DNA from 3 places in the Actinomadura luzonensis genome. Region 2 is predicted to be linked to each of the others. Evidence: riboswitches for the same ligand, from Rfam matches in the RefSeq annotation. Region 2 holds a riboswitch; each other region holds the start of a gene.

Region 1 (7,274 bases), on a different contig from region 2:
AGCCGTACCAGGGTCCCCTCACTGAACCGGTCCGCGAGGAAGCGACACGCCAGCCACGCCTCCTGGTACGCCCGCGCGAGCCGCGCCGGGTCGCGCCCGTCCGCCGCGAAAGCCGCGGGTCCGGGCAATTCGCCGGGCAGGCGTCCGGCCCGGACCTCGCCGGCCAGTTCGGCGGCGGCGACCGGCACGGGCAGCCCGGCGTCGCGGTAGCCGACGTAGTCGGCGAACCCCTCGTACAGCCAGGGGGGCAGGCGGTCGGTGCCGGCGGCCACGTGGGTGAGCTCGTGGGTGAGCACGACGTCCCTGCCGGTGGGGTTGAGGCGGGCGAAGGCGTCCGGGACGACGATGACGCGGTCGCCGTCGGCGAGGGCGGCCAGGCCGGCCACGGGCCCGGCGCCGACCAGCCGGGCCGCCTCGGCGGCGCTCGCCGGGACGACGACCAGGGGCCGTACCGGCTCGCCGAGGACGTCCGCGACCCGGAGGGCGGCGGTGTCGGCCCGCCGCGCCAGCTCGGCGAGCGTCGCGGCCGGCGTGCCGTGCCCGACGACCACGGAGCGGGCCCCGCGTGCCGTGACGGTCTCCCCCGGCCACAACGCGCGGGGGACGGCCGCGCTCGCGGCGGGGACGAGGGCGAGGAGCAGGAGGGCGCCCGTCGCGGCTCGTCGGCTCACCTGCTCGGACACGTTGCCCGATGCTAGCGGGGGCGGGGCGGCCGGGGGCGGGAAGGGGACAGCCCCGCCCGATCCCCTCGCGGGGATCGTGGCGGGGCCGTGTCACATGCCGGGACGGACCGCGCCCACGAACGACGACCTGCGCCATCCGCTCAGCTTGTCGATGCGTACCCGTTCGCCTGTCCGCGGCGAATGGATCATTCTGCCCTTGCCGACGTACATGCCCACGTGGCCGAGCCCGTTGAAGAACATCAGGTCGCCTGGCTTGAGGTGCTTCCACGAGACCTTCGTCCTGATGCGGGCGAACTGGCTGCTCGCCACGCGAGGGAGCCTGACCCCGGCCTTCCTCCAGGCGTACTGGACGAGTCCGGAGCAGTCGAACGAGCCGGGGCCGGTGCCGCCGTAGCGGTACGGGTCACCGATCTGGTTCTTGGCCACGGCGACGGCCCGGTGGGCCCTCGCCTGTTGCCGGGCGGCCTTGGCGGCCCTGGCCGACCTGGTCGTTCTCGCCGACCGGGTGGTCTTCGCCGACGTGGTCGTGCGGGCCGTGGAGGCCGTGGAGGTGTCGCTTGCCGCCGCCGCCTGGGCCGCGGGGGCATGGAGGATCACACCTCCGGCCGTCACGGTCATGGTGAGCGCCGCGCCGCTGAGGGCAAGGCGGGACAGACGGGGGTTGAGAGGGGAGGTAGACAGGATTTCTCCTTGAGTCTTCCACGAACGCCTACCGGGTTAGCTGACGGATTCGGGCCTGGAAGTAGCCCTACGGCGCCGCGGTGGCGCCGATTCACCCCTGATCCCTGGCGAACGGGATCGATGGGTCCCCGGCTCCGTGCCTCCTGGCTGCACGGATTCGGCAGGTCGCCGCCCTGGAAGCGCGTCTTCGCGCGCATGGGGATGCGGGGGCGACCGGCGGATTGTCTATCTGTCACACATCGGGGGGAACCGATGGAGGTTGCCGCGACATGGCGTGCCGCTGCGACGCCAGAAGTTACGCCGAAGGTCAAGGAACGGCAAAACGCCAGTCAGCTTGTCAAGATCAGACAGGGGGTCGAGTCAGAATCGAAACCCCTGCTGGAACACCAGGTTCCGTTACCTAAATGTGACCCTTCTCACAATTCCCGGCACACGCCGCTGTAAGGTACCAATTGTCACTTTTGTCACACCTGTCACAGGGCTGACACGTGGGCACGCTCCCACGAGACCCCCGGGAGACACGGGTCTGATGGGACCGAAACCAGTCAGGCGACAGCCCGGAACGCGGGCGATCCGGGCTCAGGGCCGGATGGCGCCGACCAGGGACCGGCCGTACGACGAGAGCTTGACGATCTTGACGACGTCGCCCGTCTGCGGGGCGTGCACGATCTGCCCGTTGCCCGCGTACATGCTGACGTGGCCCAGCCCCTCGCTGAAGATGAGGTCGCCGGGCTGCAGCGCGTCCAGGCTCACCCGCCGGCTCGCCCCCCAGGCCCACTGCTGCCAGGTCGTGCGCGGCAGCGACACGCCCGCGGCCCGCCAGCTCGCCTGCGTGAGCCCCGAGCAGTCCCAGCCGCCCGGGCCCGTCCCGCCGAACACGTACGGCTTGCCGACCTGGGCGAAGGCGAAGCGCAGCGCGGCGGCGGCGCTGCCCGAGGCGGAGCCGGTGTACTTGACGCCGGTGCTGTTCGGGTTGCCGGCCTTGTAGGCGTTCAGCTTGTTCAGCAGCTTCTTCTGCTCGGCGATCAGCTTGAGGATCTCCGAGCGTTCCTTCTCGACCCCGTCGCGCTCCTCGTCGGCCGACTCCAGCGCCTTCTCGGCCTTGTCACGCTCGGTCTTCAGCCCGCGGTTCTCCCGGTCGAAGGCGCTCAGCTTCTCGGCCCGCTCCTTGGAGACCTGGCCGGCCAGCGCGAGCCGGGCGAGGAAGTCGTCGGGGTCGTCGGAGCCGAGGAAGCCCGGCAGGGACGTGACGTCGCCGCCGAGCTGGTAGCTGTCGACCGCCATGGTGATGACCTGGGCGCGCAGGTCGGCGACGGTGGCCAGCTTGCGCTTGTAGCTCTCGTTGAGCTTGGTGTAGGCGCTCTTGGCGGCCTTGTAGCGCTCGGTGGCGGTGTTGTAGCGGTCGACGACCTTGTCCGCCTTGTCGTTGAGCTTCTCCAGCTTGGCCTTGGCCTGGGCGAGCGTGGGCTTGGGATCAGCGACCGCGGCTCCCGTGGGTGCAAGCACCAGTCCGAACGCGATCCCCGCGGCCACCGGTACCCGGCCAAACCTCACTGCGTCGCCTCCCAGGGGTAAACATCTGGGGCGAATAGTACAGAAGTGGCGCGTGGGGTCTCACCCGAACGCCCAAAACGAGCAAGTCGTAATCTAGGCGCGACCCAGGCGACGCAGCAGCAAAGCAGACGGAACGGGTCTGGCGCCCATGCGCCGCACCGACTCGGCCACCTCGCGGTCGGAGGACACGACGGCGATGGCCCGCCCCGGCGGCTCGGCGCGCACGAGTTGCCGGATGAGGTCGTCGGCGATCTCGCCCGGGTCGCTGAACAGCACCCGCACCCCGCGCGGCGCCACGACCTGCACCGGGGCGTTGAGCTCGGCCCCGTCGAAGACGACCGTCACCTCGACCCGGGTCTGCGCGGCCAGCCCGCCGAGCCCGGTCATGAGCCGGTTGCGCTGGTCGGCGAGCGTGAGCGTGCCGTAGCCGGTCTTGGTGACGTTGTAGCCGTCGATGATGAGGTGGACCTGCGGCACCGCGAGAAGCTGGTCGAGGAGCTGCGGGTCGTCGTCGGCCAGCGCCCGCGCGGGCACGCCGCGCACCCCCGGCCGCTCGCCGGTGTGGGCGGTGACGGAGTCGGCGGGCCGGCTGATGGTGGTGGGCAGCCCGAGCTCCCTGCGCAGCCCGGCGGAGGCGTCCTGGAGCGCGTCGAGCAGCACCCGGATGCGGGCGTCCTCCAGGCTGCGGCCCTCGCGGGCGGCCCGGCGGGAGGCTTCGAGCTGCTTCTCCACGTCCGACAGCCGCTCGCGCAGCCGCCGCAGCTCGGACTCCCCCGCGCTGCCCGCGGCCACGGCGGCGGTGCGCGCCTCCTCGGCCGCGCGCTCCATCTCCTCGGCGCGGGCCACGGCGGCCTTGGCCCGCTCGCGGGCGTCGTGGAGCTTGCGGCGCAGGTCGGAGTTCTCCGCGCGGGCCAGCTTGAGCTGCTCGCGCAGCCGGTCGGACTCCTCCTTGGCGGCGCTCTTCTGCGCGGCGAGCTGCTCGCGCAGCCGGGAGACGACCTCCTCGCGCTCGGAGCCCTCGGCGGCCACGGCGGACTGCGCGAGGTCGCTGCGGGCGAGCTCGATCATCTCCTCCCAGCCGGGCGGCCGGGTGAGGTAGGCCGCCGCGGCCACCAGCACGGGGTCGGCGGCGGGCGGGATGACGCCGTCGGCCAGCGAGGACACCAGCTCGGGCCAGCCGGCGGCCACCGACTCGGCGACCAGCTCGCGGAACTTCTTGTCGTTCTCGAGCTGCGCGGCGATGGGCGCGCTGCCGAGTTTGGCCCGTTTGCGGGCCTCGAACTTGGCGATGCCCCGGAGGGGCGGCGGGATCGTGGCAGGGGGCATCGTCCCGAGAACCGTGGCCGCCAGGTCGACGACATTGAGCCGCACCTGCTCGGGAAGCGGGCGAGACAGGCCTTCACCCGCTGAACTCATCCCACTTGTCCCTTCGTGACATGCCCTTTCAGACAAGGGTACGGCTGCCGCGTACCTGACCGTAACGGCCACCCGTGTATGGACGAGCGCTTGGTTGGGGGTGTACGACAGGTGAACGGCGGATGTTCGTCTGGGAGGCCCACCGTGACGGAGCAGATGCGCACCTCCACCCGCGACCTGGGAGAACTGCGCGAGCAGGTGACCGCGTGGCTGCGCGGCCGGGTCGGCGGGGACGCCACCGTGTCCGAGCTGGCCCGGCCCACCGACAACGGCATGTCGAGCGAGACCCTGTTCTTCACCGCGGCCTGGGGCGGACGGCGAACCCGCTGCGTGGCGCGGCTGGCGCCCGCGGGAGAAGCTGTTCCAGTCTTCCCCTCCTACGATCTGCGGTCGCAGTTCGAGATCATGCGGCTGGCCAGGGAAAAAGCTGGAATCCCAGCACCGAGGACGTTGTGGTTCGAGCCCGACCCGGGGCCGCTCGGCAGCCCGTTCTTCGTCATGGAGCGCGCCGACGGGCTGGTGCCGCCCGACGTGCTGCCCTACACGTTCGGCGGCTGGCTCTGCGAGGCGTCGCCCGAGGAGCAGCGGAGGCTGCAGGAGGCGAGCGTGGGCGTCGTGGCGGCGCTGCACGGGACGGCGTTCAGCGCGGCGGAGCTGGCGCTCGCCGGGCCCGCCGGGCTGCGCGCCCACGTGGACGCCCAGTACGCCTACTACGAGTGGGCGCACGGCAGGCGCCCGATCCCGCTGCTGGAGCGGGCCTTCGCCTGGCTGGAGGCGCACTGGCCGGAGCAGCCGGGCCCGGACGTGCTGTGCTGGGGCGACGCCAGGATCGGCAACCTGATGTTCCGCGACTTCGTCCCGGTCGCGGTGCTCGACTGGGAGATGGCCGCCGTGGCGCCGCGCGAGCTGGACCTCTCCTGGATGATCTTCCTGCACCGCTTCTTCCAGGACCTCACCGTCGCCATGGGGCTGCCCGGCATGCCGGGCTTCATGCGCCCCGCCGACGTCTGCCGCGCCTACCGCGAGCTGACCGGCTACGAGCCGCGCGACCTGGCCTTCTACGAGATGTACGCGGCCCTGCGGCACGGCATCATCATGGCCAGGGTCTGGCAGCGCAGGATCCACTTCGGCGAGCAGCCCGACCCGGACGACCCCGACGACCTGGTGCTGCACCGCGCCACGATCGAGCAGCTGCTCGCGGCCGGCTGACTCACGGGGCGGCGTCGTAGACTAGCAGCGCCACCTGCACCCGGTTGTTGAGGTCGAGCTTGGTGAGGATGCGCGAGACGTGCGCCTTGACCGTGGGCACGCTCATGTACAGCTCGCCCGCGATCTCCGCGTTCGAGCGGCCCCGCCCCACGCACAGCGCGACCTCCCGCTCGCGCTCGCTGAGCCGGCCGAGCAGCCGCCTGGCCCGCTCGGCGCGCTCGCCCGCGCCGCCGTCGGCGACGTGCGCGATGAGCTGCCGGGTCACCGCGGGCGACAGGATCGGCTCCCCCGACGCCACCCTCCTGATCGCCGCCACCAGGTCGCCGGGCGGGATGTCCTTGAGCAGGAACCCGGCCGCGCCGGCGCGCAGCGCCCGCAGCACCTGCGCGTCGGCGTGGAACGTGGTCAGCACCACCACCTCGGGCGGCCCCCCGGACGGTGCAGGGGCGGCCCGCAGCCGCTCGGTGGCGGTGAGGCCGTCCACGCCGGGCATGCGGATGTCCATGAGGACGACGTCCGGCCGGTGCTCGGCGACCAGCGGCGGCACCTCGGAGCCGTCGCCGGCCTCGGCCACGACGCCGATGTCGCCGGCGCCGCCGAGGATCATCGACAGCCCGGCCCGGACCATGGGGTCGTCGTCGACGACCAGCACTTTGATCACGTGTTCTCCCCGGTCGTCCCGCGCGGCCACGGCAGCCGGGCGCGCACCACGAACTGGCCCTCCGGCGTGGGGCCGTGCTCCAGCCGGCCCCCGGCCAGCTCGGCCCGCTCCGCGAGCCCGATCAGCCCGGCCCCCGCGCCCGGCAGGCGCGGCGCGTGCCGGTGCGCGAGCGGGTCGCCGAGCGGGTTGCGGACCTCGGCCGCCAGCCCCTCGCCGGGGGCGCCGGTCACGGTGACGGTCACCGGCTCGCCCTCGGCGTGCTTGCGCGCGTTGGTGAGCGCCTCCTGCACGATGCGGTACACGTTGCGGCCCAGGCCGTCGGGGGCGCCGGCGGCGCGCTGCTCCAGGCGTACGTCCATGCCGGCCTGGCGGCACTCCTCGACCAGCGACGGCAGGTCGGCGAGCGTGGGCTGCGGCCGCTCGGGCACCGGGTCGTCGCCGCCCGCGCCCGGGTGGCGCAGCACGCCGATCACCTGGCGGAGGTCCTGGAGGGCCAGGTGGGCGTTGGCGCGGATCGCGCCGGCCGCGCGGGCGATGTCGGCGGCGGGCGCGTCGGGGCGGAACTCCAGCGCGCCCGCGTGCAGGCTGAGCATGGAGACGCGGTGGGCGAGCACGTCGTGCATCTCTCTGGCGATGCGCTCGCGTTCGGCCTGCCTGGCCTGCTCGGCGGCGGCGTCGGCGCGCTGGCGCAGCGACCAGATGAGCTGCCGCCTGGCCCGGACCACGATGCCCCAGGCGTAGACGGTCAGCAGCAGCGCGCCCAGCACGATCCCCCACTCCAGCGGCGGCAGCTCCTGCTGGGGCCTGATCAGCAGGTACGGCGGGATCGTCAGCACGTTCAGCAGCGCGATCGGCCCGGACACCTTGAACGGCCTGTGCACCGCCACCGTGAACAGCGCCACCAGGCTGGCGCCGCCCACCAGCTCCAGGAACGTCGACAACGCGGTGAGCACCAGCGCCAGCCCCACCGGCCAGCGGCGGCGCAGCCACACGGACGCGCAGGCGAGGGCGCCGAGCACCTGCTCGGCCAGCAGCAGCGGCGCGGGCACGCCGCGCAGCTCGTCGAGGGT
Region 2 (7,274 bases):
GACACCGAATTGCCGCCGCGGCGTACGCAGATCAACACGGATCGGCCGCCGGACGCCCGGGCGTCGTGGCCCGCCGGGGGCCGCGCCCGCCGCATCGCCGATGATGCCGCGTCCGTATCTGTTGCGTAATCATCCTATGTCGTCCGGCAATGGATGGCCAAGCGCGCGCGCTACGCCCTGAGCATGACACGGCACCTACCGCACTCTCACTCCAATACCCATCCGGTCAGCGGAGTTACCGGACAGGAACGGCGCCCCAACAGCCACGCTGGTCCCGGTGATCCGGCGATTGGGCCGCCTGCCGCGCTCAGCCGCACTCGGGGAGAACCGACATTGTGCGTACATGTCGGGTCAAGCGGGTTTTGCCGCGCCGCACGCGGGCATCCGCGGGAGATCGCGCATAAGGAGCCCGGCCGGCTCCACAGCTTTTACCCAGGAACACGGTGAGGGCCCGCATACCTCATTCAACGTACGTTCCCCGCGCCGGGACGCCCGCAATGCCCGGCGCATCTCGCCACCCAACTCGCCCGTCGCCCTCCGTCATCCCCGGGCCATCGGCGGGGCCATCCGCGGGCGCGCACGCCGCGCAACGGCGCCCGCGGCCTTTCGGCATTCGGGCAGGCCGGGCACGGAACCTTCACATATGCGGGCGCTCATGGACGAAAGGGCACCGGACACGAACCGTGACCCCGCCCAAAACGCCCGCATATGTGGGCAAGTCAGCAGATCGTCCTCCGGGGCGTCCGGCATTCGAGACGCCCCTGAATACGATCATGCGCTTATGGCGGCCGCCGGGGTCCAAGGCGAACGGCATAAGCGCATGGTCGAGCGACCGGCTCTTTCAGTGAGCCGCCTCGTACTTCTCGACGACGGTGGAGGCGATACGGCCACGCTCGCTGACCGGCAGACCGTGGGCCTTGGCCCACTGCCGGATCTCCGAGCTCTTCTCGCGGCTCATCGCACGGTTGCCGCTACGGCCGCGGCGACGCGTGGAGGTGGCGCCCGCCCGGCGCGCGTGCTGCACGAAAGGCGAGAGCGCGTCCCTCAGCTTCTTGGCGTTAAGGTCGCTGAGGTCAATCTCATAGGAGGAGCCGTCAATAGCGAAGCTGACCGTCTCATTGGCCTCGCCCCCATCGAGGTCATCGATGAGAATCTCCTGGATCTGCTTGGCCATCTACGCAATCCTTTCGCGGGCATTGTTTCATTCGCCTGCCCAAACATATACCCGGAAAGGCGCTGAGACAATTCAGCCTGCGGGGATTCGGCTGACTGGCCGATCAGTTCTGCTTCTCGGCCGGCTCCTGAGCCTTAGGACGCCGCCCGGGCCCCTCGTGGCGGACCAACTTCACTACGCCAAAGATGAAGGCTCCGGCGACCACGACCGGGGGGATGAGCGCTGACAATACGTCTGTTACGGCTTCCATTCGTCCTCGCCTCCACGGCTGACGGGGTTTCGGGGGCGCTATATGCGCCCGGGTCCGCTGCCTGGAGGAGCGTGACCCCCGTGCAGCGTACGGCGGGAACCGCCCGCACCTGACCATAGCGGCACACACATGCCCTGCGCGTCGCAGGGGCGCCAACACCCGGCAACCCGGACGCCCCATAGCCTAATGCCAGTCTCTCCAGGCTCCTTACCGGATCAAGCGAAAATTTTGCGAAAAGGCATCCGCCCAGGTACGCCCCGCTCAGCGAAGATCTTTTACCACGCGCGTTCCGGCCAGCCGGTCGTGCGGACCGCGCTCCAGCGGCTTGTCGATCAGGATGAGCAGGCCCACGCCGAACAGCAACATTCCGGCCAGGAGATTGACCACCGGAATGCCCACCAGCATGAGCGGGCCCGGATAGACCAGCGCCCGTTTCAGCGCCGCGCCGGGCGCCGGCTCGTCCGGGACCAGGTGAATCCGCATGATCGTCTTGCCGAACGTGCGGCCGCCCCGGGAATGGGCCCACCAGTCGTAGCCCGTATAAGCGGCTCCGGCGGCCAGCCAGGCGCCCATGCCGGGCAGCCGCCCGCCGAACGCCTCCAGGACGCCGACAGTTCGAAAGACGCCCCAGAGCGTGATGAACAGAATGTAATAGATGACCCCGAAGACGAGACCCTCAATCAGCCGGGCACCGAGTCGTTCCCACCATTCCGCCGGCCGCGTGTCCGCTCGCGGCGCCGTCCCGGCCATAACCTCCACCTCGCGTCATCGGTGGCCCCTTCGGGGAGTGCAGGTCTCACCATTCTGGTACGGCCGGGCGGGCAAACAATAGGGGCCGGCGCGAAGCCGGCCCCTGTTGACGTCCCGCACGGGACTATTTGATCTTCACGACCACCGTGCGCGCGAACTTGTCGGCGAACGTCTGCTGCAGCGGCTTGTCCCAGAGCTGGGAGGCGCCGTTGACCGCGACACCGGCGTAGGCGAACAGCCAGCCGAGGATCGGGATCGCGTTCAGCACCCACCAGCCCCACGTGCCGCCGGCCCGCTTGAGCGCGGCGTCGTTGGACAGGCCCTTGACCGGCATCGGCTGGCCCACGGGGACCACCTTGATGCCCATCACCATCTTGCCGACGGTCTGCCCGCTCATCTTCAGCAGGAAGTAGTCGTAGGCGATCCAGAGCAGACCCGCCACGACGGCCGCCAGGATGCTCGCCAGGAAGGACGAGCCGATCCCGCTGGTGCTGCCGTCGAGCGAGCTGTAGCTGGCCACGAAGAAGATGCCCAGGATCAGGCCGACGACGAAGTTGATGATCGCCAGGATGACGCCGTCGATGAGCCTGGCCACCAGGCGCTGCCACCACTCGGCGAGCGGGGCGGGCGCGCCGGGAGGCTGGACGCCCACCGGCCCGGGGCCGTAACCGGGCTGGCCGTAGCCGGGCTGACCGTACTGCTGCGGGCCGTAGCCCTGCTGGCCGTACTGCTGCTGGCCGTACTGCTGGTCGCCGTATTGGCCCGGCTGGGCGTACTGGCCGGGCTGGCCGTAGCCGGGCTGCGACTGCTGCTGCTGGCCGTAGCCCTGGCCGTAGTCCGGCTGGGACTGCGGCTGCTGGCCGTACTGGCCGTAGTCCGGCTGCGACTGGGGCTGCTGGCCGTACTGCTGCTGGCCGTAGCCCTGCTGGCCGTAGTCGGGCTGCGTGCCGTACTGGCCCGAGGACGGCTGCTGGCCGTAACCCGGCTGGGAGCCGGGCTGCTGGCCGTAGCCCTGCTGCTGGCCGTACTGCTGCTGGCCGTAGCCCTGCTGGCCGTAGTCCGGCTGGGACTGCGGCTGCTGCCCGTACTGGGGCTGCTGGCCGTAGCCCTGCTGCTGGCCGTAGCCGGGCTGGGACTGCGGCTGCTGGCCGTACTGCTGCTGCTGCTGGCCGTACTGCCCCTGCTGGCCGTAGCCCTGCTGCCCCTGCTGGGGCTGCTGGCCGTACTGCCCCTGCTGTCCCTGCTGGCCGTACTGACCTTGCTGCTGGCCGTAGGGGGACTGGCCGCCGAAGGCGTCGTCGGCGCGGTAGCCGACGACCGTGGCGTCAGGGTCGGGCTCGCCGGGGTGGCGGCCCTGGTTCTGCTGGCCGTAGGGGGGCTGGCCGTACTGGGGATTGCCAGGCGCGGAGTTCTCGCCGGATTCGTCTTGCGGATACGGCGGCTGTCCGGTGCTCACCGTGTCACCTCGCTTCGCGTGCGCATGTGGCACGTGTCAGGGCACATGCCTGTGCTGCCCAACGTATCGACATAGGTATCAACAATCACCTTTCCAAGTGGTCAAGGTCCGCGTCACCCGATGTCAGATGGAGCAGCATGCGGGTGTTGCCCAGGGTGTTCGGCTTGACGTGCTCCAGGTCGAGGAACTCCGCCACTCCCTCGTCGTACGAGGCCAGCAGTTCTGCGTAGACCTCGGGTGAGACCGGTGTCCCCTGGATGGGACGGAAGCCGTGTCTCGCGAAGAAGTCGACCTCAAAAGTCAGACAGAATACACGTCGCAGACCCAGATCCTTCGCCTGCTGTATGAGTGCCTCGACGATCCGGTGGCCGATGCCCTTGCCCCGGCACTCCGGATCGACGGCGACCGTGCGGACCTCGGCGAGGTCCTCCCACAGGACGTGGAGGGCGCCGCAGCCGGCGACCCGCCCGCCGAGGTCGGCCACCCAGAACTCCTGTACGTCCTCGTACAGCGTCACCGTGGTCTTCTCCAGGAGCCGGGGACCCGCGCCCGCGTAGGTGTCGACCAGGCGCCTGATCTCGCGGACGTCGGGCGTGCGGGCACGCCGGACCACCACCGCGGTCTCGGGCACTGTCAGTTCGGCCACCTGCTCCATGGCTCTCCAGAGTACAGATGTCATTACGGCTCGGACTTATCTCCCTCGCCTGTCCCCCTCCTGCGTCACTTACGGGACATCCTCGGGCAGGTCCGGCCTCCACCTCCGCCCGTTAGAACCAAGGGCAAAGAGGACATAAAGTTCCTTCTGTACGCTTGATCACGAGATCACCTTGTGACCCTTCAGTTGTGAAACCTCAACAGATCAAGCAGTTCTGGTTGAGCAGGAACCGGGAGTGCATTAGTGTCCAGCGACGACGTTCCCCGCGTGTCGCACGCGGGAGACACGCCCAATTCCCGCGAGGGAAGCCGGGGACCCGCCGATGGCGACCGCCGCACGCCATCACCCGGGGTGAATCCGAATCGTTCGGTAGGGCTGCTCCGGCCCGAACCCGTCAGCTAACCCGGTAGGCGTCGAGGAAAGGAGCTGGTTGGTGAAGCGCACGCGCACGCGTGGGGACAACAGGTCGGCGGGCGGGGACGCCCGCCCCGTGGAACGGTTCCGGCGGCCGTTCCGCCTCGGAGCGGCGGCCGTCGCGGTCGCCGCGCTCCTGACCTCCGTCACCGGCGCCCCGGCGTCCGCGGAGCCCAAGCCTTCGCTCAAGGAGCTGTCCGACAAGGTCGAGAAGCTGCACGTGCAGATCGAGACGCTGACGGAGCAGTACAACGGCCAGCGGGAGAAGTACAAGACCGCCAAGAAGGCCGCCGACGCCGCGCAGAAGACGCTCGCCGACAGCCAGGCCGATCTCGCCGCCAAGCGCGCCAAGGCGGTCATGCTCGCCCAGAACGCCTACATCACCGGCGGCCTCAGCCGCACCCTCGCCTTCACGCAGTCGGAGAACCCCGAGCAGTTCCTCGACCGGGCCGCCACCACGTACGCGCTGGAGACCCAGCAGAGCGAAGAGGTCAACCAGTTGCTCAAGGCCATGGACGCGGCCACCCGCGCCCAGGCCGGCGCCAAGACCCGCATGGAGGAGCTGCGCCGCATCGTCGCCGACCTCGACTCCAAGCGCGACAAGATCACCGGCCTGGTGGCCAAGGCCGAGAGCAGCCTCTACCGGCGCGCGCTCGGCGAGGCCGGGCAGCCGGGCACCCGCGCGGTGCGCGTCAACCTGCCCATCCCCGGCACCGGCAAGGCGGCCGAGGCCGCGAGGTGGGCGCTCACGCAGCAGCTCAAGCCGTACGTGTGGGGCGCCGAGGGGCCGAGCTCCTACGACTGCTCGGGGCTGGTCATGGCCGCCTTCCAGCGTGTGGGCATCTCCCTGCCGCACTACACCGGCGACCAGTGGACGGCCGGCCGGCACATCTCGCGGGAGGAGCTGCGCCCCGGCGACCTGGTCTTCTTCTACAGCGACCTGCACCACGTCGGCATCTACATCGGCGGCGGCATGATGGTGCACGCCCCGCGTACGGGTGACGTGGTCCGGGTGGCCTCCCTCGCGAACCGGCCCTTCGCCGGCGCGGTCCGCATCGCCGACTGACGGGCGCGTGCCCGCGGTCACCGGACGCCCGCTTCCTGAGCGCCGGGCCGCGGTGCCAAGCGTCCCGTCAGATGAGCTGTCGGCGCGCCGCCCAGGCGACCGCCTCGATGGCCGTGGCCACGCCGATGCGGTCGCAGATGCAGCGCAACCGACGGCGTACCGTACGTCCGCTGATGTCCAGACGTCTGCCCACCCGATCTACCGTGACGCCTTTGGCCAGCTCGCCGAGTAAAGCCAGATCCGCGTGGCTCAGCTCAACGCCTTCGAGCACTTCCATCGGGAGCCCTCCCCCCCAACAGACCAGAATTCGGACCTCGCAACGGGCCAAAGCCGCTCGTCTCGCAGACGGTAAACGCATCTCGGAAAGGTCGTCAAGCGTACCCATTCCAGCACTTGACGAGCGCTATTGACATGATCCCGTATATGTGACGTACTCGCCATATGCGGATCGGATCCTGGACACGTGATGACCGATCCGGATGATCAGTCCACGCGTTCGGGTCCCTTCTCCCCGGGTCGGCGGACGTCCTGGGTTTTGATCCCGCGGACCCTGGTTTTCTGGATGATCCCTATGCGCGCCACCGGGCGCTGCGCGAGCGCGGGCCGATCGTCCGCACCCCCGCTGGGCTGCTCGTCCTGACCGGTCACGAGCTGTGCGCGGCCATGCTCCGCGACCCCCGATTCGGGCACAGTTCGCGACCGTCCGATCACAGAGCCGCAGGTCAACCCGTCGAGTCGTGTCTCCGGCCGGACCCGCCCGATCACACGAGGTTACCCGGGCTGGTGAGCAGGGCGTTCACCCCGCGCACGGTCGAGCGGCCGCGGCCCCGCGTCGAGGCCGGCACGGCCGGGCTGATCGGGGCGTTGCCGGAGGAGGCTGACCTGGTTTCCGGTTTCGTGTGCCCCCTGCCGGTCATGGTGATCTCCGAGCTGCTGGGGGTGCCGCCGAGAGATCACGACCGCTTCCGCGGATGGAACGAAGCCGTCGCGCGCAGCCTTGACCCGATGCTTACAGACGAGCTGAAGTCGGAAAGCGGCCGGTCCGGAAGGGAGTTTCGCGACTACTTCCGCGACCTGGCGAAGCTCCGGCGCCGGCTGCGGGACGCCGGCGCCAACGGCGCCGCCGTACAAGCCGACCCTGGTGCTGCGCGGCCTCGCCCGGCTGCCGGTGCGGCTGGATCGCTGAACGTTTCACGCGCCGGGGCAGGCGTCGTAGCGCCGCCTGGCCTCCTCGACGTCCTCGATGTGCCGCTCCGCCCACCCCTTGATGGCCGAGACCAGCGGCATGAGGCTCTCGCCCAGCGGCGTCAGCGCGTAGTCGACCCGCACCGGCACCGACGGCGTCAGCGTCCGGGTCACCAGGCCGTCGCGCTCCAGCCCGCGCAACGTCTGGGTGAGCATCTTCTGGCTCACGCCCGCGATGCGGCGGGCCAGGTCGCTGTAGCGGCGCGGCCCGTCCTCCAGCGCGGTCAGCACCAGCGTCACCCATTTGTCGCTGAGCCGGTCGAG
Region 3 (7,274 bases), 4.3 Mb from region 2:
CTGGTATGACAAGGTCTCAGCCGGGTGTCCGATTCGCTGCTGACAACCCGTAAAACGGTGCTTGCTACTGCACATTGCGTCTGCACGTGCATTTGGGTCTTGCAGCCGCCGCCGTCGTGACCCATGATGGCTTAGTGCATATTGGGCCAAACATGCACTAACCAAGGCTTTACGGGGAGGTATCGGCGGCATGGTAGAGGACCCTCTGGCCACTGCCGATTGCCTGCAGATCACCCGCGAGGTCGGCTTCGACCGGTTGCTCATGGGGCACGCCGGCAAGTCGTTCACCACCTCGTGCCCGCTGCCCTTCCAGGCCGACTCGGTGAAGACCGCCAGGGACGTCACCCGCTCCACCCTCAGGGGCTGGGGGCTGAACGACCTGAGCGACGACGCCGCCCTCGTGGTCTCGGAGCTGGTGACGAACGCGGTCCGCTACGCGATGCGGGCCTCCGGGCGGCGCGAGATCGAGCTGCTGCTCATGCGGGTCACGCCCCACGTGCTGCTGGCCGTGGCCGACCCGAGCGACGAGGTGCCGCGCCGCAAGGAGCCCGACTTCATCTCCGAGAACGGCCGCGGGCTCTACATCGTCGAGACCTACAGCCAGAGCTGGGGCTGGGACCGGCTGGCCCGGGGCGGCAAGGCCGTCTGGGCGCTGTTCCGCACCGAGTCCTGACCGGCCTCCCCGGCCGCCTGTCTCCCGTCAGTCCCCCGTCAGTCGCCCGTCGCGCCGTCGATGCGCTCGCGCAGCAGGTCGGCGTGGCCGTTGTGGCGGGCGTACTCCTCGATCATGTGGACCAGGATCCAGCGGTGCGTGCACTCGCGGCCGTTGCGGTCGCCCACGGCCTCCAGGGGCTTGGCGGCGGAGATCGCGCGGGCCCGCTCGACCTCGTCGCGCCAGGTCGCGAACGCCTCCTCCACCGAGGCGGTGTCGACCTCGTTGAAGTCGGCGTCGTTGTCGCGGTCCTTGTCCCACAGCTTGGGGACGTCCTCGCCGTTCAGCACGCGGCGGAACCACGCGCGCTCGACGTGCGCCATGTGCCGGACCAGCCCGAGCAGGGAGAGCGTGGACGGCGGCGCGCTGCGCAGGCGCAGCTGCTCGTCGCTCAGGCCCTCGCATTTGTAGACGAGGGTGGCGCGGTGCCATTCGAGCCAGTTGCCGAGCACGGTGCGCTCGTCCCCGGTGAGCGGGGGCGGGATACGGGAGTCTGTCACGGGATCCGACCTTATCGCGCGCTCTGAGCACGGTGTCCGGTCTGCAGGACGCGGCAGACCGCCTCGCGCACGCCGTCGTCCCGTACCTTGCCGACGAAGTCCTCGGGCGTGCCGCCGCACAGGCGGCGCAGCTCCGGCGAGGCGTCGAGGAGGTCCTGGATCAGGACGCGTTGCGGGGCGAGCCGCCGGGGCGCGCCCCCGGGGCCGGCCAGGCAGCCGTGCCTGCCGGTGTAGACCGAGACGGGCGGGCGGCGCAGGCCGGACTCCAGCGTGACGGGCCGGTCCAGGAGGCGGCGCTCGTAGTTGGGCTCGGTGAGGTCGAGGGCGGCGAGCTGGCGCTCGTCCAGCCAGAGCACGAACAGCCGGGAGGTCTCCCCCGGCGTGCCGATCGGCGCGGCGGGCACGTAGCCCCACCTGCTGACGTGCGCCGACACCCCCGGCGCGACACCGGGGACGTCGGCGAGCGTCATCGGCACGACCGGGCGCACGGCGTGGCCGCGGAACTTGCGCAGCAGCTGGCCGGGCGCGGCGTTCGAGCCGACCGCGGCCACCGGATGACGCTCGGCCATCGGCGCGAACCCGCCGCCGGCCAGGAGCGCGGCGAGGCTCCGGCCGCCCGCCTCCCACTCCTCCGGGCCGCGCCCGGCGGCGGGGCGCAGCGGCAGGTACGCCGCGTCGAACAGCACGCCCGAGGTCGCCGGGATCCGGCCGGGATAGGTGAGCGGGCGCGCGATCGGGTCGTCCGCGAACAGCGGCGTGCCCACCGGATCACCCGCCCAGCCGGGCCTCGGCGCGGGTCGTCCACCTGTAGACCCACTCGGGGGCGAGCACCCGCTCCTGGACGATCAGCGCCACCCGGTCCACCTCGACCTCGGCGGGGCCGGCGGTCACGGCGCGCAGCGCCTCCTCGTACGGCCCGGCCGACCCCGGGGCGCCCGCGTAGGTGAGGCTGACGTGCGGCCAGAAGCCCCCCGCCGGCTCCGGCACCGGCGTCACGGCGGCGATCCCGGCCCGGACCTCGTCCCTGAGGCGGCGCACCGCGTCGGCGGGCGCCGGCTCCAGGACCACCCCTTCCCCGGCCACCGCCGCCCGGTGGAAGGTCAGCGTGAACGGCGGGAGCCGCCGCAGCCGCACGGCGACCGCCGCCGCCACGGCGTCGAGGCGCGTGGGCGGCACCTCGTCCGCCCAGCCCACGGACTGCATGGTCAGGTGCAGCCAGCGGACCGGGACCGGGTGGTGGCCGGGCACCCGCGCCAGCGCCTCCTGGTAGCGCTCCGCCAGGCGGTGCAGGCGGGGAGCGCGTTCGAAGGTCAGGTGCCAGGTGCAGGCCAGCCGGCCGGGGCGCCAGCCCTCGCGCGGCCACCAGTGCGCGCGTACCTCGTCCGCCACCGGCGGCACCTCCTTCGGCCTGCTCCGGGACGCCGCCATTCTCCCAGCCGCCCGGCGGGTCAGGAGCGGGGCGGCGTGACGTGCAGGACGATCACGCCGGACGGCAGGGACCGGGCCTCGGGGCGGGCCCCTCGATGTCCGGAATCTCAGTTCATCGAGATGTGGACGTGGTCGTAGTGGTTCTCGGTGACGCTGCCGCGGTCGGACATCGCGCGCCAGCCGGAGCCCGAGTTGATGCGCTGCTTCCAGATCACGTACTTGATGCCGAGCTTGTCCTGGTTCTGCAGGGCCCAGGCGGCGATGCGGTCGCCGAGGGCGCTGTCGGCGGCGGTGGGCATGGTGCCGCCGGAGCTCATCATGAAGTCGCAGGCCCGGCCGAGCGGGTGCTCGCCGCTGGAGCCGGCGCGGAAGCAGCCCACGCTGAACGGCAGCGCGAAGTTCTTCTCCACCTGCGCGCGCATGAGGCGGGTGCGCGGGGTGATGTTGTCCGTCCCTGAGGGCAGCTCGGGGGCCCAGCTTCCGTCGGAGTTGCGGCCGGTGCCGTACGGGACGAGGTCGGCCAGCTTCTCCTTGATGTCGTCGATGACGTCCTCGGCCTTCTTCCGCTGCTCGGCGACCGTGGCCGCGTCGCCGCGGATCCTGGTCGCCAGCGCCTGGGCCTCGGCGGCGGCCTTCTTCTTCTCGTCGCGGGCCTTGGCCACGCCCTGGACCAGCGCCTCCTGCTCGGTGATGAGCTGCCCGAGCACGGCCGCGCTGGCGCCGTCCAGCATGAAGCCCGGCACCGGGGGGTTGCCGTTCTGGTAGCGGAGGCGGGCGAGCTCGGCGACGCGCTGCTCAGAGGCGGCCAGCGTGCGCTCGGCGGCGGCCAGGCGCTCCTTGGCGGCGCTCGCGGCCTCCTGGGCCTTGGCCAGCTCGACGCGCTTGAGGTTGTACTGCTCGATGAGCTTGTCGACCTTGGTGTTGAGCTGCTTGAGCTGGGCCCGCAGCTCCGACTCCTCGGGCTTCGGCGCGGCGGCCGCCGTCCGTGCCCCGGCGAGGGCCGGAGCCGCCGGGAGGACGGCGAGGGTGGCGAGGACGGTGACGAGGCCGGTCACCAGGCTGATGGCAAGGGGCGCGGGGGACGGAGCCGCCACGTGCTGATGTTCCTCTCCCTGAGCCGGCCGGGTTAGCTGACGGGTTCGGGCGTGAGAGTGTCGTCCCTACCACCGAAGTGGATTCACCCCAGGTGCGGTGGGTCCCCGGCTCCCGGGCGACGCGCCCGGGATTAGGCGTGCAACGGCTGTTACCGCCGGTACATATGGGGATATTAATGGTAGATCACGAGTCATGCGACCCCAAGTAGAAATCCATTAGTGATCAAGTTGTGATCGGAGCAGGCGCGCCGCCTCCTCCGGCAGCACGTCGTTGACGAAGGCGCCCATCGCCGACTCCGACCCCGCCAGGTACTTCAGCTTCTCCGGCGCCCGCCTGATGCTGAACAGCTCCAGGTGCAGGTACGCCAGGTCGCGCCCCTCACGCACGGGCGCCTGGTGCCAGGCCGAGATGTACGGCATCACCACGCCGAACAACCCGTCGAAGGCCCGCAGCACCGAGGTGTAGAGCGGCGCGAACGCGGCCCGCTCGGCGTCGCTCAGCGCGGGCAGGTCGGGCACCTGCCGGTGCGGATACACGTGCACCTCGAACGGCCAGCGCGCGGCGGCCGGCACGAACGCCGTCCAGTGCTCGTTCGCGGTCACGACGCGGGTGCCCGCCGCCCGCTCGGCGGCGAGGACGTCGGCGAACAGGTTGCCCGCCCCCCGGTGCCGGGCGGCCGCGCCGAGGTGCAGCTTGGTGCGCGGGGTGACGTACGGGTAGGCGTAGATCTGCCCGTGCGGGTGCGCGAGCGTGATGCCGATCTCCGAGCCCCGGTTCTCGAAGCAGAACACCTGCTCCACGCCCTCGATGCCGGACAGCTCCGCGGTGCGGTCGGCCCACGCCTCCATGACCAGCTCGACACGGTCGTCGGACAGGCGGGAGAAGCTGGAGTCGTGGTCGGAGGTGAAGCAGACGACCTCGCAGCGGCCGGCGCCGGGACGGACCGCGCTGAGGCCGCCGACCTCCTCATAAGTCCCGAAATTTCGGGAGAAGGAGGGGAAACGGTTCTCGAAGACCACCACGTCGTAGTCGTCCGCCGGGATCTCCGTCGACCGGCCCTCCCTCGACGGGCACAGCGGGCACTCGGCGGCCGTGCCCGTCGGCTGGAACGTCCGCGTCTGCCGGTGCCCGGCGATCGCGACCCACTCCTCCGTCAGCGGGTCGTAGCGCAGCTCGGAGGCCACCGGCCGGGGGCCCAGCTCGCGCCGGTCCACCGCGCTGCGGTCGGCGTCGTCGCGCCGGTCGAAGTAGATGAGCTCCCGGCCGTCGGCCAGGTGGGTGATGGTGCGCTTCAAAGCGAGCCCTCTTCCGCGATGATGAGTTCTCCGGCCCGGTCGGCCAGCTCGGTGCGTGCGTCCTGCGGCAGCCCCGCGTCGCTGATGACCACGTCGGCCTCGCTCAGCTCGGCGATGGTGCTGATGCCGACCGTGTTCCACTTGGTGTGGTCGGCCGGGACCACCAGGCGGCCGGCCGCCGCCACCAGCTCCCTGTCGGTCTCCGACTCCAGCAGGTTGGGCGTGGTGAACCCGGCCCGCACGCTCATCCCGTGGACGCCGAGGAAGAGCGTGTCCACGTGCAGGCGGCGGATCGCGGCCACCGCGACCGGGCCCACCAACGCGTCGGAGGGGGTGCGCACCCCGCCGGTCAGCACGACCGTGCGGTCGGCGCGCGGGCTGCGGTGGAAGACCTCGGCGACGGGGATGGAGTTGGTGATCACGGTGAGCTCGGGCACGCTCACGAGGTGGTGGGCGAGGGCCCACGTGGTGGTGCCGGCCGACAGCGCGACGGCGGTGCCCGGCCGGACGAGGCGGGCGGCGCGGCGGGCGATGGCCTGCTTCTCCGGCTGCTGGCGGGCGGACTTGGCGGTGAAGCCCGGCTCCTCGGTGGAGCCGGGGCCGAGGGCGGTCGCGCCGCCGTGCACCTTCTCCAGCAGGCCGCGCTCGGCCAGCACCTCCAGGTCGCGGCGGATGGTCATGTCGGAGACGCCGAGCTCGCGGACGAGGTCGGCCACCCGTACGCCGCCGTTGCTGCGTACGCGCTCCAGGATCGCCTGCTGACGCTGCTGTGCGAGCACCCCAGCTCCTTCCAACAGATTCCACCAAATTATGACACGAATATGTTGGGGGAATGTTAGTTCGGCAGGACCCCTTGCCTGGTCGGCGCGGCGGCGGGACTGTGGGGATCACTGCCGGACCCCGAGCGCGGGAGGCGAGCTTATGGCCAGGCGGGCACGCAAGGGCAGGGCGCGCAAGAAGAAGAAGGCGAACCACGGCAAGCGCCCCACCGCACGCTAGGAGCCGGGTGGCCGCCCGGCGGCCACCCGGTCCCGTCAGCCGGGAAGCTCGGTCAGCGCCTGGTCGATGCGCTCCTGCGGCAGCGTGTGGTCCTCCATGCGGTCCCCCATGAAGCGGTCGTAGGCCGCGAGGTCGAAGTGGCCGTGGCCGCACAATGCGGTGAGGATGACCTTCTCCTCGCCGCTCTCCTTGCAGCGCAGGGCCTCCGCGATGGTCTCGGCCAGGGCGTGGGTGGGCTCGGGCGCCGGGACGATCCCCTCAGTGCGGGCGAAGCGGACACCGGCCGCGAAGCACTCGTTCTGGGCGCGGGTGACGGCCTCGAACAGGCCCAGCTCGTACATGTGCGACAGCAGCGGCGACATACCGTGATAGCGCAGGCCGCCCGCGTGGATCGGGTCCGGCACGAACGAGTGGCCGAGCGTGTGCATCTTGAGCAGCGGCGTCAGGCCGGCGGTGTCGCCGAAGTCGTAGGCGTACACGCCGCGCGTGAACGACGGGCAGGCGGCCGGCTCGACCGCGCGGAAGACGGTGCCGATGCGGCCGGCCAGCTTCTCGCGCAGGAACGGGAACATCAGGCCCGCGAAGTTGGAGCCGCCGCCGGTGCAGCCGATCACCAGGTCGGGCATCTCGGGAAGCTGCTCCAGGGCCTCCTCGCCGATGAGCGTCTGGTGCATGAGCACGTGGTTCAGCACCGAGCCGAGCGCGTAACGGGCGTCGGGGGTCGCGGCGGCCACCTCGACGGCCTCGCTGATCGCGATGCCGAGGCTGCCCGGCGAGTCGGGGTCGCCGGCCAGGACCTTGCTGCCCGCGCCGGTCACCGGGGACGGGCTCGCGTGCACCGTCGCGCCGTACACCTGCATGAGGGAGCGGCGATAGGGCTTCTGGTCGTAGGAGGCGCGGACCATCCAGACCTGACACTCCAGGTCGAACTGGGAGCAGGCGAACGCCAGCGCCGACCCCCACTGCCCCGCCCCGGTCTCGGTGGTGAGCAGCCGGACGCCCTCGCGGGCGTTGTAGTACGCCTGGGGCACGGCCGTGTTCGGCTTGTGGGAGCCGGCCGGGGAGACGCCCTCGTACTTGTAGTAGATCCTGGCCGACGTCCCGAGGGCCTTCTCCAGGCGGCGGGCCCGGATCAGCGGCGTCGGCCGCCAGAGCCGGTAGACCTCCAGGACCTCCTCCGGGATCGGCACGAACCGCTCGGTGGCGACCTCCTGGGCGATCAGCCCCATCGGGAACAGTGGGGCC

What was found. Region 2 has a riboswitch for cyclic di-AMP ahead of MF672_RS09110 (C40 family peptidase). Riboswitches for the same ligand answer to the same signal wherever they lie in the genome.
Region 1: linked by a shared signal. The riboswitch ahead of MF672_RS43925 (C40 family peptidase) and the one ahead of MF672_RS09110 (C40 family peptidase) in region 2 are both predicted to bind cyclic di-AMP.
Region 3: linked by a shared signal. The riboswitch ahead of MF672_RS29670 (VldE C-terminal domain-containing protein) and the one ahead of MF672_RS09110 (C40 family peptidase) in region 2 are both predicted to bind cyclic di-AMP.

What each region holds. Positions count from the first base shown of each region.
Region 1 covers NZ_JAKRKC020000002.1:2,917,769-2,925,042, reverse strand. The annotation lists gene MF672_RS43930 (basic secretory family protein) at 1-683, opposite strand, end outside; gene MF672_RS43925 (C40 family peptidase) at 774-1,301, opposite strand; cyclic di-AMP (ydaO/yuaA leader) riboswitch at 1,375-1,537, opposite strand; gene MF672_RS43920 (C40 family peptidase) at 1,944-2,870, opposite strand; gene MF672_RS43915 (NYN domain-containing protein) at 3,012-4,334, opposite strand; gene MF672_RS43910 (phosphotransferase family protein) at 4,479-5,543, shown strand; gene MF672_RS43905 (response regulator) at 5,545-6,204, opposite strand; gene MF672_RS43900 (sensor histidine kinase) at 6,201-7,274, opposite strand, start outside.
Region 2 covers NZ_JAKRKC020000001.1:1,925,721-1,932,994, forward strand. The annotation lists gene MF672_RS09090 (histone-like nucleoid-structuring protein Lsr2) at 842-1,174, opposite strand; gene MF672_RS09095 (RDD family protein) at 1,686-2,174, opposite strand; gene MF672_RS09100 (RDD family protein) at 2,299-3,630, opposite strand; gene MF672_RS09105 (amino-acid N-acetyltransferase) at 3,716-4,285, opposite strand; cyclic di-AMP (ydaO/yuaA leader) riboswitch at 4,562-4,713, shown strand; gene MF672_RS09110 (C40 family peptidase) at 4,719-5,765, shown strand; gene MF672_RS09115 (LuxR C-terminal-related transcriptional regulator) at 5,833-6,042, opposite strand; gene MF672_RS09120 (winged helix-turn-helix transcriptional regulator) at 6,957-7,274, opposite strand, start outside.
Region 3 covers NZ_JAKRKC020000001.1:6,270,111-6,277,384, forward strand. The annotation lists gene MF672_RS29650 (ATP-binding protein) at 191-673, shown strand; gene MF672_RS29655 (DinB family protein) at 712-1,212, opposite strand; gene MF672_RS29660 (hypothetical protein) at 1,224-1,976, opposite strand; gene MF672_RS29665 (2'-5' RNA ligase family protein) at 1,981-2,601, opposite strand; gene MF672_RS29670 (VldE C-terminal domain-containing protein) at 2,748-3,734, opposite strand; cyclic di-AMP (ydaO/yuaA leader) riboswitch at 3,742-3,882, opposite strand; gene galT (galactose-1-phosphate uridylyltransferase) at 3,951-5,030, opposite strand; gene MF672_RS29680 (DeoR/GlpR family DNA-binding transcription regulator) at 5,027-5,809, opposite strand; gene MF672_RS52245 (50S ribosomal protein bL37) at 5,952-6,029, shown strand; gene MF672_RS29685 (TrpB-like pyridoxal phosphate-dependent enzyme) at 6,065-7,274, opposite strand, start outside.